DNA from 3 places in the Pantoea sp. Ae19-2 genome. Region 1 is predicted to be linked to each of the others. Evidence: predicted binding sites of a transcription regulator. Region 1 holds the regulator's gene; each other region holds the start of a gene.
The links. The regulator PhoB, encoded in region 1, activates phosphate uptake and scavenging genes when phosphate is short. The targets are predictions, from matches to a motif close to CTGTCATAAAACTGNCNNAT.
Positions count from the first base shown of each region.

Region 2: serA (phosphoglycerate dehydrogenase) is a predicted target of PhoB. The motif match lies at 3,180-3,199, and genes of this name have one in related genera.
Region 3: nudF (ADP-ribose diphosphatase) is a predicted target of PhoB. The motif match lies at 2,268-2,287, and genes of this name have one in related genera.

Region 1 covers NZ_JBCHWE010000001.1:2,818,847-2,823,538, forward strand. The annotation lists gene AAIE03_RS13120 (PstS family phosphate ABC transporter substrate-binding protein) at 1-526, opposite strand, end outside; gene phoR (phosphate regulon sensor histidine kinase PhoR) at 546-1,859, opposite strand; gene phoB (phosphate response regulator transcription factor PhoB) at 1,874-2,563, opposite strand; gene sbcD (exonuclease subunit SbcD) at 2,761-3,957, shown strand; gene AAIE03_RS13140 (AAA family ATPase) at 3,954-4,692, shown strand, end outside.
Region 2 covers NZ_JBCHWE010000001.1:213,883-218,574, reverse strand. The annotation lists gene AAIE03_RS01050 (YecA/YgfB family protein) at 1-319, opposite strand, end outside; gene zapA (cell division protein ZapA) at 491-820, shown strand; RNA gene ssrS (6S RNA) at 860-1,043, shown strand; gene AAIE03_RS01035 (5-formyltetrahydrofolate cyclo-ligase) at 1,121-1,717, shown strand; gene serA (phosphoglycerate dehydrogenase) at 1,760-2,998, opposite strand; gene rpiA (ribose-5-phosphate isomerase RpiA) at 3,278-3,937, opposite strand; gene AAIE03_RS01020 (LysR family transcriptional regulator ArgP) at 4,119-4,692, shown strand, end outside.
Region 3 covers NZ_JBCHWE010000003.1:73,011-77,702, forward strand. The annotation lists gene AAIE03_RS22550 (DUF1190 family protein) at 1-493, opposite strand, end outside; gene tolC (outer membrane channel protein TolC) at 663-2,147, opposite strand; gene nudF (ADP-ribose diphosphatase) at 2,360-2,992, shown strand; gene AAIE03_RS22565 (DUF1249 family protein) at 2,995-3,420, shown strand; gene cpdA (3',5'-cyclic-AMP phosphodiesterase) at 3,564-4,391, shown strand; gene yqiA (esterase YqiA) at 4,391-4,692, shown strand, end outside.

The sequences.
Region 1 (4,692 bases):
AGAATCCCCATGTGCCGGAGGCCGAGTTGCGGCCATAGCGCTGGATAGATCGCTGCTGCCACTCAGCCTGATGCAGACCCAAATCGCCCCAGCGTTCGGGCACCTCGTTTGCGCCACACAGACGCGTGACGGAGAACAACGCATCAAGCTGGCGGGGATCGATGGACGTCAGCGGATTGCGCTGGTTGACCACCACCACCAACGCGTCCATCGCTACCGGCACGGCCAACGGAGGATATCCGTATCGCGCCTCAAACGCCTGGCGCTCATCCGCCTGCATGGGACGGCTCATTGCCCCTAACTGGACGGATCCGGCTGTCAGCGCGGTTGGCGCCGTTGAGGAGCCCGATGCCTGAACCTGCACATTTACCCCGGGTGACTGACGGCTAAAGTCATCGCCCCACAGGGTCATCAGATAGCCGAGCGTGTCCGAGCCTGCGCTGCTGAGATTGCCTGAAAGCATCATAGGCTGTGCCTGCACCAAGGCAGGCAAGAGAGAAAAGAACAGCAAAAAAAGAAGGCGCATCGTTCCGGTCCGTCAGCAGTTAATGAACCGCATTCTCCTGCATCCCGTTAGTCACAATCAACCGTGGTGCCAGGGTAAAGGTAAAACAGGTTTCCTGGTGCGGGATGCTGGTGATCTCCAGCCGCGCATTGTGATGGCTGAGCGCATGCTTCACGATGGCCAGCCCAAGACCGCTGCCGCCGGTCGCACGTGAACGCGCTTTATCCACCCGATAAAACCGCTCTGTCAGGCGCGGGATGTGCTCAGGTGGAATGCCGGGGCCGTTATCACAGACTGTAAATACCGCGCCCTGCTTGCTGCGCAGCCAGCTGATATCAATGCGCGTCCCCTCGGGCGTGTGGTTCACCGCGTTGTAGACCAGGTTGGAGATAGCACTGCGTAATTGTTCATCATTGCCAAACACTTTCAGGTGAGGATCGGTATGAAAATGGATGGCGTGACGTCCGCCGCTCAGGGTTTCAGCTTCATGCTGCAGGAGTTTGAGCATAACCGGTACATCAACCTTTTCTTTCAGATTAATGGCCGGAGCCGCCTCGATGCGCGACAGCGTCAGGAGCTGTTTGACCAGGCTATCCATTCGCCGGGTTTGCTCCGACATGGTGTGCAACGCTTTGTCCCGTGAGCGCTGATTCATGACGGAGTCATTCATCATTTCCAGATAGCCCTGAAGCACCGTTAAAGGCGTGCGCAGTTCATGGCTGACGTTGGCAAAGAAGTTTCGCCGTGCCCCTTCAAGCTGATGCATCTGGGTTACGTCGCGAGCCACCATCAGCCACTGGCCTTCGCTGTAGGGCATCACACGGAATTCCATGTGGTGCTGGTTATTCAGCACCAGCGTAAGCGGCTTATCGAAATCACGTTGCCGCAGATAGCGAGAAAATTCAGGATAACGCAGCAGATTAAGGATATTTTGCCCGTTATCTTCTGGCCAGCGCAGCCCCAGGTGCTGCTGGGCCAGGCCGTTGCACCAGAAAATAGTGCCCTCTTCGGTGGTAAGTATCACGGCGTCCGGCAGCGACTCCGCGCCGCTGCGAAACCGCTTAATCAGATTACCTAATTCGCGCCGCCGCCGCCGGTTGCGCAGTTGCATTTGATACAACCCGTAAAACAGCGGTTCCCAACTGGCCTGTCCGGACGGTGGCGTCATCGTGCGATCCAGCCACAGCCAGTGAGACAGGCGCATCAGGTTGTAAAAATGCCACAGTAAAATACCGACTACGCTCAGTAACAGCAGCCACGGCAAATAGCCGAACAGCAGGCCGAGCACCAGCGCAGGCAGACACGCCAGCACCAGTTCGGACAGTAATCTCTTCCAGGAGAGGCGTTCCAGCACGGTTAAAGCTCCGTTTAAAAGCGGGCAGAGAAACGATAACCTGTTCCGCGTACGGTTTGTACCATGCGATCGTGGCCGGTCAGTTCCAGCGCCTTACGTAAACGACGAATATGAACGTCAACCGTACGATCTTCAACATAGACGTTAGTGCCCCAGACATGATTGAGTAACTGCTCACGGCTGTAAACACGTTCAGGATGGGTCATAAAGAAATGCAGCAGCTTGTATTCTGTCGGCCCCATTTCCAGCGGTGTGGTTTCTGACATCACGCGATGCGAAGAGGGATCCAGGCTCAGGCCCTGCATTTCGATCACATCTTCTACCGCCATCGGCGAAATACGACGCATAACGGCTTTAATTCGCGCCATCAGCTCTTTCGGGGAAAACGGTTTGGTGATGTAGTCATCGGCACCGACTTCCAGTCCGCGTACACGATCTTCTTCCTCGCCGCGCGCGGTGAGCATCATGACCGGTATATCACGCGTCATGGCTTCACGCTTAAGATGTTTAATAAATTGTATGCCGCTGCCGCCGGGTAACATCCAGTCCAGCAGGATCAGGTCAGGCCAGGGTTCAATCAGCTTGCTGACGGCGCTGTCATAATCTTCTGCCTCAATCGGCTGATAATCGTTTTGTTCCAGTACGAAACATAACATTTCACGGATTGGAGCTTCATCTTCCACAACTAAAATGCGCTTAGCCATTATTACTCCTGCAGGTAGGACGGCTTTCACTGATATTTGCGGCGCCATTATGCGTCAGTTTTGTGACACTTTTATGAAAAAGTTAGCCATAAAAACCGGCCTGCAACAACCATTTATGACAACATGACGACATGTTTTGTGGCTTTAGTGACTGAGCCAGTATAATTGCCGGGCAAATCGATTTGGCAGGGAGTTTTATGCGCATTATTCACACCGCGGACTGGCACCTGGGGCAGTTCTTCTATAACAAGAGCCGCGCCGCCGAGCACCAGGCCTTTCTTGACTGGCTGTTAATACAGATCGAACAGCATCAGGTCGATGCGCTGATTGTGGCGGGTGACCTGTTTGATACCGGTACGCCGCCCAGCTATGCGCGTGAAATGTTTAACCGCTTCGTGGTGGCGTTACAGCCCAGCGGCTGTCAACTGGTGGTGCTGGCGGGCAATCATGACTCGGTGGCAACGCTGAATGAATCGCGCGAACTGCTGGCCTGTCTGAACACCCGGGTCGTTGCCACGCCGCAGGAGAGTGACGACGTCATGATCCTGACAACCCGTCAGGGTGAACCCGGCGCGCTGCTGTGCGCGATTCCCTATCTGCGCCCGCGCGACATTATGCGCAGCCAGGCCGGTCAGTCTGGACGGGATAAACAGCTCAGCCTGCTGGAGGCCATCAGCGCCCATTATCAGCGCAGCTTTGCGGCGGCACAGGCGCTGAACATGTCCCTGCCGATCGTGGCGACCGGCCACCTTACCGCCCTTGGCGTCAGCAAAAGTGACTCCGTGCGCGATATCTACATCGGCACGCTGGATGCGTTTCCTGCCTCGGCGTTTCCGCCGGCCGATTACATCGCCCTTGGACATATTCATCGCGCTCAGCGCGTCGCGAACAGCGACCATATTCGCTACAGCGGCTCCCCTATTCCGCTGAGCTTTGACGAGCTGGGCAGCGAAAAAAGTGTCTGTCTGCTGACTTTCAGACCGCACGGCCTGGAAACCCTGACCCTGCCGGTTCCCACCTTCCAGCCGATGCAGATGCTTAAAGGCTCCCTGGCGCAAATCAGTGAGCAGCTCGCTCACCTTTCCCCTCCCAGCGGAGAGAAGCCGGTCTGGCTCGATATAGAAGTCACCACCCAAGAGTACTTAAGCGATCTGCAGCGCCAGGTTGAAGCGCTAACGGCAGATTTACCGGTGGAAGTGCTGCTGTTACGCCGCAGTCGTGAACAGCGCCAGCACAGCCTGGCGCAAACGGATAACGAAACCCTGAGCGAACTTAAGGTCGAAGAGGTTTTTGCCCGACGCCTGGCGCTTAATGAGGAGCTTGATGACAAGCAGATCGCCCAGGTCACGACCCTGTTTAAGCAGACGCTGGCCGACCTGGAGGCGAACCCATGAAGATCCTCACGCTGCGATTCAAAAACCTGAATGCGCTGAAAGGAGAATGGTTTATCGATTTTCGCACCGAACCTTTCGCCAGTAATGGTCTGTTTGCCATTACCGGCGCGACAGGTGCCGGTAAAACCACCTTACTGGACGCTATCTGCCTGGCGCTGTATCACCAGACGCCGCGCCTGGGTGCGATTTCTCAGGGCCACAACCCGCTGATGACGCGCGACTGCGCCGAGTGCCTGGCCGAAGTCGAGTTTGAAATCAAAGGTGAGGCCTGGCGGGCATTCTGGAGCCAGAACCGCGCACGAGGCACGGCCGACGGCAAACTGCAGGCTCCCCGCGTCGAGCTGGCTCGCTGCGCAGATAATCAGATCGTTGCAGACAAAGTGGGCGACAAGCTCAAGCTTACCGAAACGCTTAGCGGCCTGGATTTTGAACGTTTTACCCGTTCAATGATGCTGTCACAGGGCCAGTTCGCCGCATTTCTTAACGCCAAAGCGAATGAGCGCGCAGAGCTGCTGGAAGAGCTGACCGGAACGGAAATTTACGGGCTGGTTTCCATGGCCGCGTTTGAGCGCCATAAAGAAGCCAAAAATGCGCTGGAACTGATGCGCAGTCGGGCAGGCGGCATGGCACTGCTTGATGAGGCGACCCGCGCCGGGCTGCAGCAACAGCAGGCAGCCCTGACTGAGGCCGAGCAGCAACTCAGCCGTCAGTTTGACACCGCTCAGCGGCAGCAGC
Region 2 (4,692 bases), 2.6 Mb from region 1:
CCGCCAGTGCATCAGCGCGATCAAACACCGTAATGTCATCATCGGCGGGCAGCATCAGTTGAAAAAGGAAGCCATCGTCCTCTAGCGCAGTCGCAATGCTTTCATGCAAAGACTGCAGTGGCAGGGACAGCGTCTGCGAAAAAGCCATGCCTTCGTTCGCAAGATCGTGGACCAGCGTTTTCCAGCTGTTATCCGCGTTACCGCCACATAAGATGCCGCTGAGTAAGCCGTGCATTTCCGCAGGCGTCATGCCCACGCCATGCTGTGAGAGCGCCGCCGCCAGCGCGTTGTAATCGGGGGTTGCGTTCTGTGAAGACATCATTTTTCATCGTCGTTGGCTGTAAGAGTTCGTGGTATGCTACCACTAGCTGCCTCAAGGTTTCCAGAAAAGGGGTTGTATCTTATTTCTCAGGTCTATATAGTTGCCCGCCTCCCAGGCCATTGAAGGCTAAGGGGAATGGCGAGCCAGGTAATCAGTCAGGAAGGTGGCATGTCTGCACAACCGGTAGATTTACAAATTTTTGGTCGTTCTTTGAGAGTGAATTGTCCGCCTGAACAGCAAGATGCGCTGAACGCGGCAGCAGAAGATCTCAATCAACGGTTGCAAGATTTAAAAGTTCGCACTAGAGTCACAAATACAGAGCAACTGGTGTTCATTGCCGCGTTAAACATTTGCCATGAACTGGCACAAGAGAAAGGTAAGACGCGTGACTATGCTGCTAACATGGAACAACGAATCCGTATGTTACAGCAGACCATTGAACAGGCTTTAGTTGAGCAAGGTCGCATAACCGACCGCCAGGATGCGAAGTTCGAATAACACTTCATGGTCAGTGTGCTACACTAACGGTGAAGTCAATTTTCTCTGAGATGTTTGCAAGTGGGCCAGTCCCCTGAGCCGATATTTCATACCAACAGAATGTGACGCTCCGCAACCTGTGAGCATGCTCGGTCCGTCCGAGAAGCCTGATGGTTGCGACGGCATGTTCACCTTGAACCAAGGGTTCAAGGGTTACAGCCTACGGCGGCATCTCGGAGATCTCCTTTCTGGTCGTACTGCATTACCTCCCACCAGGCATGATATAATGCGTCGCTTAAGCGACTTTGTCTGGGGGACACCATGTCAGCACCCTCTTTAGTACTGCGTCAGGACATCCGTCAGCACGTTCGCCACCTACGTCGCGCTCTGAGCGCTGAGCAGCAACATGCGGCAGCCGAACAACTCGCCCAACATGCGATCAACTTTGCACCACTGGCCGATGCCAACAACGTGGCACTGTTTTTGTCTGTTGATGGCGAAATCAATACACGACCGCTTATCGCCAGGCTGTGGCAGCAAAACAAACGGGTTTACCTGCCGGTTCTGCACCCCTTCGCAGCGGGCCATCTGCTTTTTCTGCGCTATACGCCAGAAACACAGTTAATCCAAAATAAACTGCGCATTCCCGAACCCCCACTGGATATCCGCCATCTGATCACGCTGGATGAACTGGACGTAATGATGGTACCGCTGGTGGCGTTTGATCGCGCCGGACAGCGTTTAGGAATGGGGGGCGGCTTCTACGATCGCACCTTACAGAACTGGAAACAGCATGGGTTTTTACCGGTGGGCATCGCTCATGACTGTCAGCGGGTTGACGCGCTGCCTACAGCGGCGTGGGACATTCCTTTGCCGGCCGTGCTGACGCCATCAAAACTGTGGCTATGGGATGAATAAACCCGGGCATGCTTGTGTGCCCGGGTAGGTGACAGCGTGGGATCAATAAAGCAGGCGGGCGCGAATCGTTCCCGGAATCGCCTTCATCAGCTGCAGAGCTTTCTCTGCCAGTTCGTGCTCAGCATCAATGTCGATGACCACATAACCCATCATCGGAGAGGTTTGCAGGTACTGAGCGGCAATGTTGATGCCTTGTTCAGCGAAAATCTGGTTGATCGCGGTGAGAACGCCCGGACGGTTTTCGTGAATATGCAGCAGACGACTGGCGCTAATGCCGTGCATCGGCAATGACACTTCCGGGAAATTGACGGCGGACAGCGTTGAACCGTTATCCGAATATTTCGCCAGCTTGCCCGCGACTTCAATCCCGATATTCTCCTGCGCTTCTTCCGTCGATCCCCCGATGTGCGGCGTCAGGATAACGTTGTCGAATTCGCTCAGTGGGGAAACAAACGGATCGCTGTTGGTCGCCGGCTCTACAGGGAACACATCAATCGCAGCGCCACCAACCTGCTTGCTGGCCAGCGCTTCGCACAGTGCAGGAATATCTACCACGGTGCCGCGTGAGGCGTTTATCAGCAGGCCGCCAGGCTTCATCTGCGCCAGCTCATTGGCAGAAATCATATTTTGCGTAGAGGCGGTTTCCGGGACATGCAGGCTGACAACGTCACTCATATTTAGCAACTGCGTCAGGCTACGAACCTGTGATGCGTTGCCCAACGGCAGCTTGTTTTCGATGTCATAGAAGTAAACGTGCATGCCCAGACTTTCTGCCAGCACGCCCAGTTGCATACCGATATGGCCATAGCCAATGATACCCAGCTTTTTACCGCGCGCTTCAAAAGAGCCCTTGGCGATTTTATTCCAGATACCACGGTGCGCTTTGGCATTCGCTTCCGGAACACCGCGCAGCATCAGCAGCATCTCGCCAATAACCAGCTCGGCCACAGAGCGCGTATTTGAGAAAGGTGCGTTAAAAACCGGGATACCGCGTTTCGCTGCGGCATTTAAATCAACCTGATTCGTTCCGATACAGAAACAGCCCACCGCCACCAGTTTTTCTGCAGCGGCAAAAATCTCTTCGGTCAGTTGGGAACGGGAACGGATACCGATAAAATGCGCATCGCGAGCGGAAGCTTTTAACGCCTCGGCATCCAGTGCGCCTTTGTGGAATTCAATATTGGTGTAACCTGCAGCACGAAGATTTTCCAGCGCGCTCTGATGGACACCTTCCACCAGCAGGAACTTAATTTTGTCTTTTTCCAGTGATACCTTTGCCATTTCCCAACCCTATTCAGAATTCAACGAGGACTGAACGCAGTCAGCCGTCTGTCAAAATATCAAAAAAATCGCCTGCGGCAATACAAACGATTGCCTGACCGCCAGCATGGCAGGGCTCAGAGGACGTACTTTGCCAGACAAAATCGTGGGTTGGCCGCATCGAGAAGAACGAACCCGCTGCCGATGACGGTTATGTGACATAAGTCACCAAATTTCAGTCTGGTGAGAAAAGTTTTTTTAAATCAAAAAAAGCGGGCGCCCTGTTGTGCGCCCGGTGCTTTATTTTTTGAGGGTTTTGACACCGTCAGGTCCGCCAATCAATGCGACATCTGCGCCACGCGTGGCGAACAGCCCCACGGTGACAACGCCAGGCAGGGCATTAATCGTTTTTTCCAGCTCAATGGGATCGAGAATACGCAGATTGTGCACATCAAGAATGATATTACCGTTGTCAGTCACCACATTCTGACGATATTCCGGCAAACCGCCCAGCTTCACCAGTTCACGCGCGACATAGCTTCGCGCCATCGGGATAACTTCAACCGGCAACGGGAAGCGTCCAAGCACGTCCACTTCTTTGGATGCGTCGGCGATACAGATAAACTTTTTGGCGACCGCCGCGACGATTTTCTCGCGAGTTAAGGCAGCACCGCCCCCTTTGATCATCTGCATTTGTGGGTTAATTTCATCGGCACCGTCGACATAGATGGCCAGATCATCAATCTCGTTCAAATCAAACACCTGAATGCCCAGGCTTTTTAGCTTTTGCGTCGACGCTTCGGAACTGGATACGGCCCCCTCAATCTGATGTTTAATGCTGCCGAGCGCATCAATAAAGTGAGCGGCCGTAGAACCCGTACCGACGCCGACGACAGTACCGGGCTGCACATAATCCAGTGCGGCCCAACCAACAGCTTTTTTCAGTTCATCCTGGGTCATGATATGTTTAGAACCTGTGCGATAAGGAAATGCGCGTAGTATAAAGCAAGGCTTGCTGAAAATGCTCGGATGCATTGGGCGGATTTAATGCTTTGGAAGCCAGCCCACAAAAATATCGCTGACATTTCCGTTGGAATATTTGTGGCATAGTAACGTCCATCCTGAAGGAGAGAGAAAAATAATGAAACGCCCGGACTACAGAACGCTTCAGGCGCTGGACGCAGTGATACGTGAACGCGGATTTGAACGTGCCGCACAAAAACTTTGCATTACGCAGTCTGCCGTCTCGCAACGCATTAAACAGTTGGAAAATCTGTTTGGTCAGCCGTTATTAGTTCGTACGGTACCGCCTCGTCCCACTGAACAGGGGCAAAAGCTGCTCGCACTTCTGCACCAGGTTGAGTTACTGGAGGAAGAGTGGCTGGGCGATGAGAACAGCGGCACGACGCCGCTACTGCTGTCGCTGGCGGTCAACGCCGACAGTCTGGCAACGTGGCTGTTACCGGCATTAAAAGACGTACTGGCCGATTCGCCTGTGCGCCTGAACCTTCAGGTTGAGGATGAAACCCGCACTCAAGAGCGTCTGAGACTAGGCGAAGTGGTTGGCGCAGTCAGTATTCAACCGCAGCCGCTACCCAGCTGTCTGGTGGATCAACTGGGTGCGCTGGATTATTTGTTTGTGGCGTCAAAGGATTTTGCAGAGCGCTTTTTCCCCAATGGTGTAACGCGTTCCGCCCTGCTTAAAGCGCCAGCCG
Region 3 (4,692 bases), on a different contig from region 1:
TGGCATCGGCGTACTTGCCGTAAGCCGGGCTGGCCGGGTTTTTTGAGGTAAACAGCGGCTGCTGCGCAAAGCCCGCGCCGCCGCCCATCAGACGGCCCATCATGTAGCCCGCCATCAGCGGCATCCAGAAGCTGCCGCTTTGCTGCGGTTGAGCCTGAGCCTGGCTTTCGCCGGCAAGGCTTGCCTGAGCAGGGGCTGGCTGGCACTGGCCTTCGCCAAACTCGGCCACGCAGGCTTCACGGGAAGCGTACTTCGGTGCCGTGCGCTCGGCTTCTTTCAGAGCGTTATTATAGGCGGTGGTACATTCCGCGCTTTTGCTCGGGTTTGCCTGCGAGCAGTCGTCCGCGTTTTGGTACATTGAGACGGTTTCGTCGCTTTGTTCACAGCCGGCCAGCATAAAGACGGCGGTGACCGCCAACGCCACCGGCGTTAAATGGCGTGCGTTCCAGCTTTTGCGGAACGATGAATGATTTATATTTTTTGTCCGTTTCATTTAATCAGTCCTGAGCCCAGTAGGTTTGGTGCTAAGGATAGGGGATGAGCGGTTGAAATTGAAGCGATGTTGGCCTGTTGGCAGGAGATCTTTACGTTGCCTTACGTTCAAACGCGAGACAGAAAAAAAGGGGCGTAAAAATACGCCCCTTTCGTTGGCATTCCGGCGATTAATTAGCGAATGGGTTCGCTTTTTTCCCGCTGGTGGCCGCAGCCGGAGTGGCATGAGTTGCCTTAGTGGAAGCCGTCGCTGGCGCGGTGTTGTAACCGTCAGCGCGGGCATCCTGCTCTGGGTTTTCCGGCGCAACGCTGTCCGCAGAGGTTGAAACCGGTTTGCCCAGCGTATTGTTCAGCGCAATCAGATCTTGCTCGTTCAACGTACCCAACGCTGATTTAATATTCAGCTGGTTAATCAGGTAGTTATAACGAGCGCTGGAGAGTTGCTGTTTGGCGTTATACAGCGTGGTGGTCGCATCCAGCACGTCAACGATAGTACGGGTACCCACCGAGTAACCGGCTTCCATCGCATCAAGGGAGCTTTGCGCAGACACCACGGCCTGTTTATAAGCGTTGATGGTGCTGATAGAGGCATTCACGTTGTTGAAGGAGGAACGCACGGTCTGTACCACGCTGCGGTGCGCGCTTTCCAGCTGCTCGCTGGCACCCACAAAGTTGTACTGAGCCTGTTTAACCTGAGAGTTAACCTGGCCACCCTGGTACAGCGGCAGGGAGAAGCTCAGGCCAACCTGGTTCTGCCCTTTATAGCTGTTGTCATACTGAGAATTGCCGGAAGTTTTAGAACCATTGTAGCTGCTGTTAGTGACGCCGCTGGATGCGTTCAGGCTCAGCGTCGGCAGATGACCATCTTCAGCCAGGCGAATTTGTTCGCGCGCCAGATCCTGGCTCAGACGAGCCTGAAGCAGGCTAAGGTTGCGTTTTTCAGCATCTTTTAGCAGGTTGTTGACCGCATCTGGCTTGGTGGTTTTGAAACCGTCTACGTTCAGAGAAGCCAGGCTCAGATAGTCGTTCCCGGTGACCTGACGCAGTGATTCCACCGCGTTGTCCAGGTTATTACGGGCGGTGACTTCGTTCGCCAGCACGGTGTCGTACTGCGCGCGGGCGTTCTGCACGTCAGTGATGGCGACCAGGCCTACGTTAAAGCGCTGAGTCGTTTGATCCAACTGGCGGTAAATGGCCTGTTTCTGCGCTTCAGTATAGGAAAGCGCGTCAATGGCGCTCAGCACGTTGAAATAGGCTGTGGCCGTGTTCAGGATCAGAGACTGCTGATCGGTCTGGAAGCTGACGTCCTGAATCCCTGCGGTTTTTTCCTGCAGGCTCAGTGCGCGCCATTTCGACATATCAAAAATGGTTTGCGTCAGCTGTAACGTTGCGCTGGTCGTGTTGGAGTTAATACCGTTAGAGTCGCGGAAACCGTTACCGTAGGTGTAATCTGCACCCAGGCCCAGCTGTGGCAGTAATGGGCTGCGTGCTTCATTAATTTTTTCGAATGCGGCGTCACGGTCAGCAGCGGATTTACGCAGGTCCGGGTTGCTGGTGCGCGCCTGTTGATAAACCTGCAGCAGGTTTTCTGCCTGGCTCATGGCGCTGAAACCCGTTAGGCTCAGACCGATAAGAATGGGGAGCAGTTTCTTCATTTGCATTCCTTGTTGTGAAGCAGAATTATTTTGTTTAACGCCGACAGGAGTCAAAGATGATCGCCGATTCTACAGATTCCGTCAGCCGGGCAGGTTGGCGTAAAGTGCCATCTACCTTAATTTTCACCAATCTACCACATCAAAATTGAAAGGGCAGTTACGCAGGGTTGAAATCGCCCGGCCAGCGCCCATTTGTCATCAGGACATCATCTATGAACAAGTCAGAAAAGCTAGCGGCTACTTTCGCCAAAAAGGATGTAGAAATTATTGCACGGGAAACGCTTTATCGTGGCTTTTTTTCACTCGATCTTTATCGTTTTCGTCATCGTTTATTCAACGGCGAAATGAGTGGCGAAGTCAGGCGCGAAATTTTTGAACGCGGTCACGCTGCGGTACTGCTACCCTATGACCCTGTGCGTGATGAAGTCGTGCTGATAGAGCAGATTCGTATCGCCGCCTGGGACACCAGCGAAACCCCATGGCTGTTAGAAATGATCGCCGGCATGATTGAAGAGGGCGAAAGCGTAGAAGATGTTGCGCGTCGTGAAGCCGTAGAAGAAGCTGGCCTTGCTGTGGGCCGAACCAAACCGGTTCTGAGCTATTTAGCCAGCCCCGGCGGCACCAGCGAAAGGTTGTCTATTTTAGTCGGCGAAGTGGATGCCACTCAGGCCAAAGGTATTCATGGCCTGGTGGAAGAAAACGAAGATATTCGTGTTCATGTGGTGAGCCGGGAGCAGGCTTACCAGTGTGTCGAAGAGGGGAGCATCGACAACGCGGCAACGGTCATCGCTTTGCAATGGCTGCAGCTGCATTATGAGCAACTAAGAAAAGAGTGGAATCACTGATTATGAAGCGCTATACCCCTGACTTCCCCGAAATGATGCGTTTGTGCGAAACCAACTTCGCGCAGCTGCGCCGCCTGCTGCCGAAAAATGATGCGGCGGGCGAAACGGTAACCTATCAGGTTAATAGCGCCAGATATCGATTAACTATTTCAGAATCAACACGTTATACCACCCTGGTGGAAATAGAACAAACGCACCCCTCGGTGAGTTACTGGAGCCTGCCGTCAATGTCGGTCAGGCTGTATCACGACGCGATGGTCGCGGAAGTGTGTTCAAGCCAGCAGATCTTTCGCTTCAAAGCGCGATATGATTATCCGAATAAAAAGTTGCATCAACGCGACGAAAAGCATCAAATTAACCAGTTTCTTGCTGATTGGCTGCGCTACTGTTTAGCGCATGGAGCAATGGCCGTGCCTGTGTATACCTAGTTTTTTTAGGGTTGAGGACGGTTAACGGCACAACGCCCTGAATAAATGGATGATATTGATACCCTGAATGAATCGAGCTGCCGCCTGGATATCAGCAGCTTAAGTGTGGTGGGTAGTGAGTGCGTGAAACCTAAGGACACCATTTGGAAAGCCTGTTAACCCTTCCTGTGGCCGATGGAGGCCGAATCAGGATATTGCAAATAACCGATACCCATTTGTTCGCTGGAAAGAACGAAACGCTGCTCGGGATTAATACCTGGAAGAGCTATCAGGCGGTCTTGACCGCTATTCTGGCCGAACAGCGTGCCTGCGACTTACTGGTGGCAACCGGGGATTTGGCCCAGGATCACAGCGTGGAGGCTTATCAGCATTTTGCTGAAGGAGTCTCCAGCATTTCTGCGCCTTGCGTTTGGCTGCCGGGTAACCACGATTTTCAGCCTGCAATGTTTAACGCTCTGCAGGAAGCGGGTATTTCTCCGGCCAAGCGCGTTTATATCGGCGATCGCTGGCAAATCTTGCTGCTGGACAGCCAGGTCTTTGGCGTTCCCCACGGTGAACTGAGCGACTATCAGCTGGAATGGCTTGAGCGTCAGCTGGCTGCGGCTCCAGAGCGCCACACCCTACTTTTGCTGCATCATCATCCTCTTCCTGCGGGTTGTAGCTGGCTGGATCAGCACAGCCTGCGCAATGCTGCCGCACTGGATGCCGTGCTTAAGCCCTGGCCGCAGGTGAAAACGCTGCTTTGTGGGCACATTCATCAGGAACTGGATCTCGACTGGAACGGTCGCAGAATGCTGGCCACGCCTTCGACATGCGTCCAGTTCAAACCTCACTGCGCCAATTTCACGCTCGACACCATTGAGCCGGGGTGGCGCTGGCTCGATCTTTATCCTGACGGCAGCCTGACGACGGAAGTTTGCCGTCTGCAAAGCGGTAAATTCAGCCCTGATACGGCTTCTGAGGGTTATTAATGCCTGCGTTACTGTATCTGCACGGGTTTAATAGCTCTCCGGCCTCCGCAAAAGCGACCCGTTTTAAGGCGTGGTTGGCTCAGCATCATCCTGAAATTGAGATGATTGTGCCTCAGTTACCGCCTTATCCGGCAGAGGCTTCCGAGCTGCTAGAGTCGCTGGTGCTCAAACGTGGAGGAGAGCCACTGGGCATTGTGGGGTCTTCCCTCGGCGGTTATTACGCGACCTGGCTTTCGCAGTGCTTTACGCTGCCTGCGGTGGTGGTTAACCCGGCGGTTCGCCCTTTTGAGCTGCTTGTGGG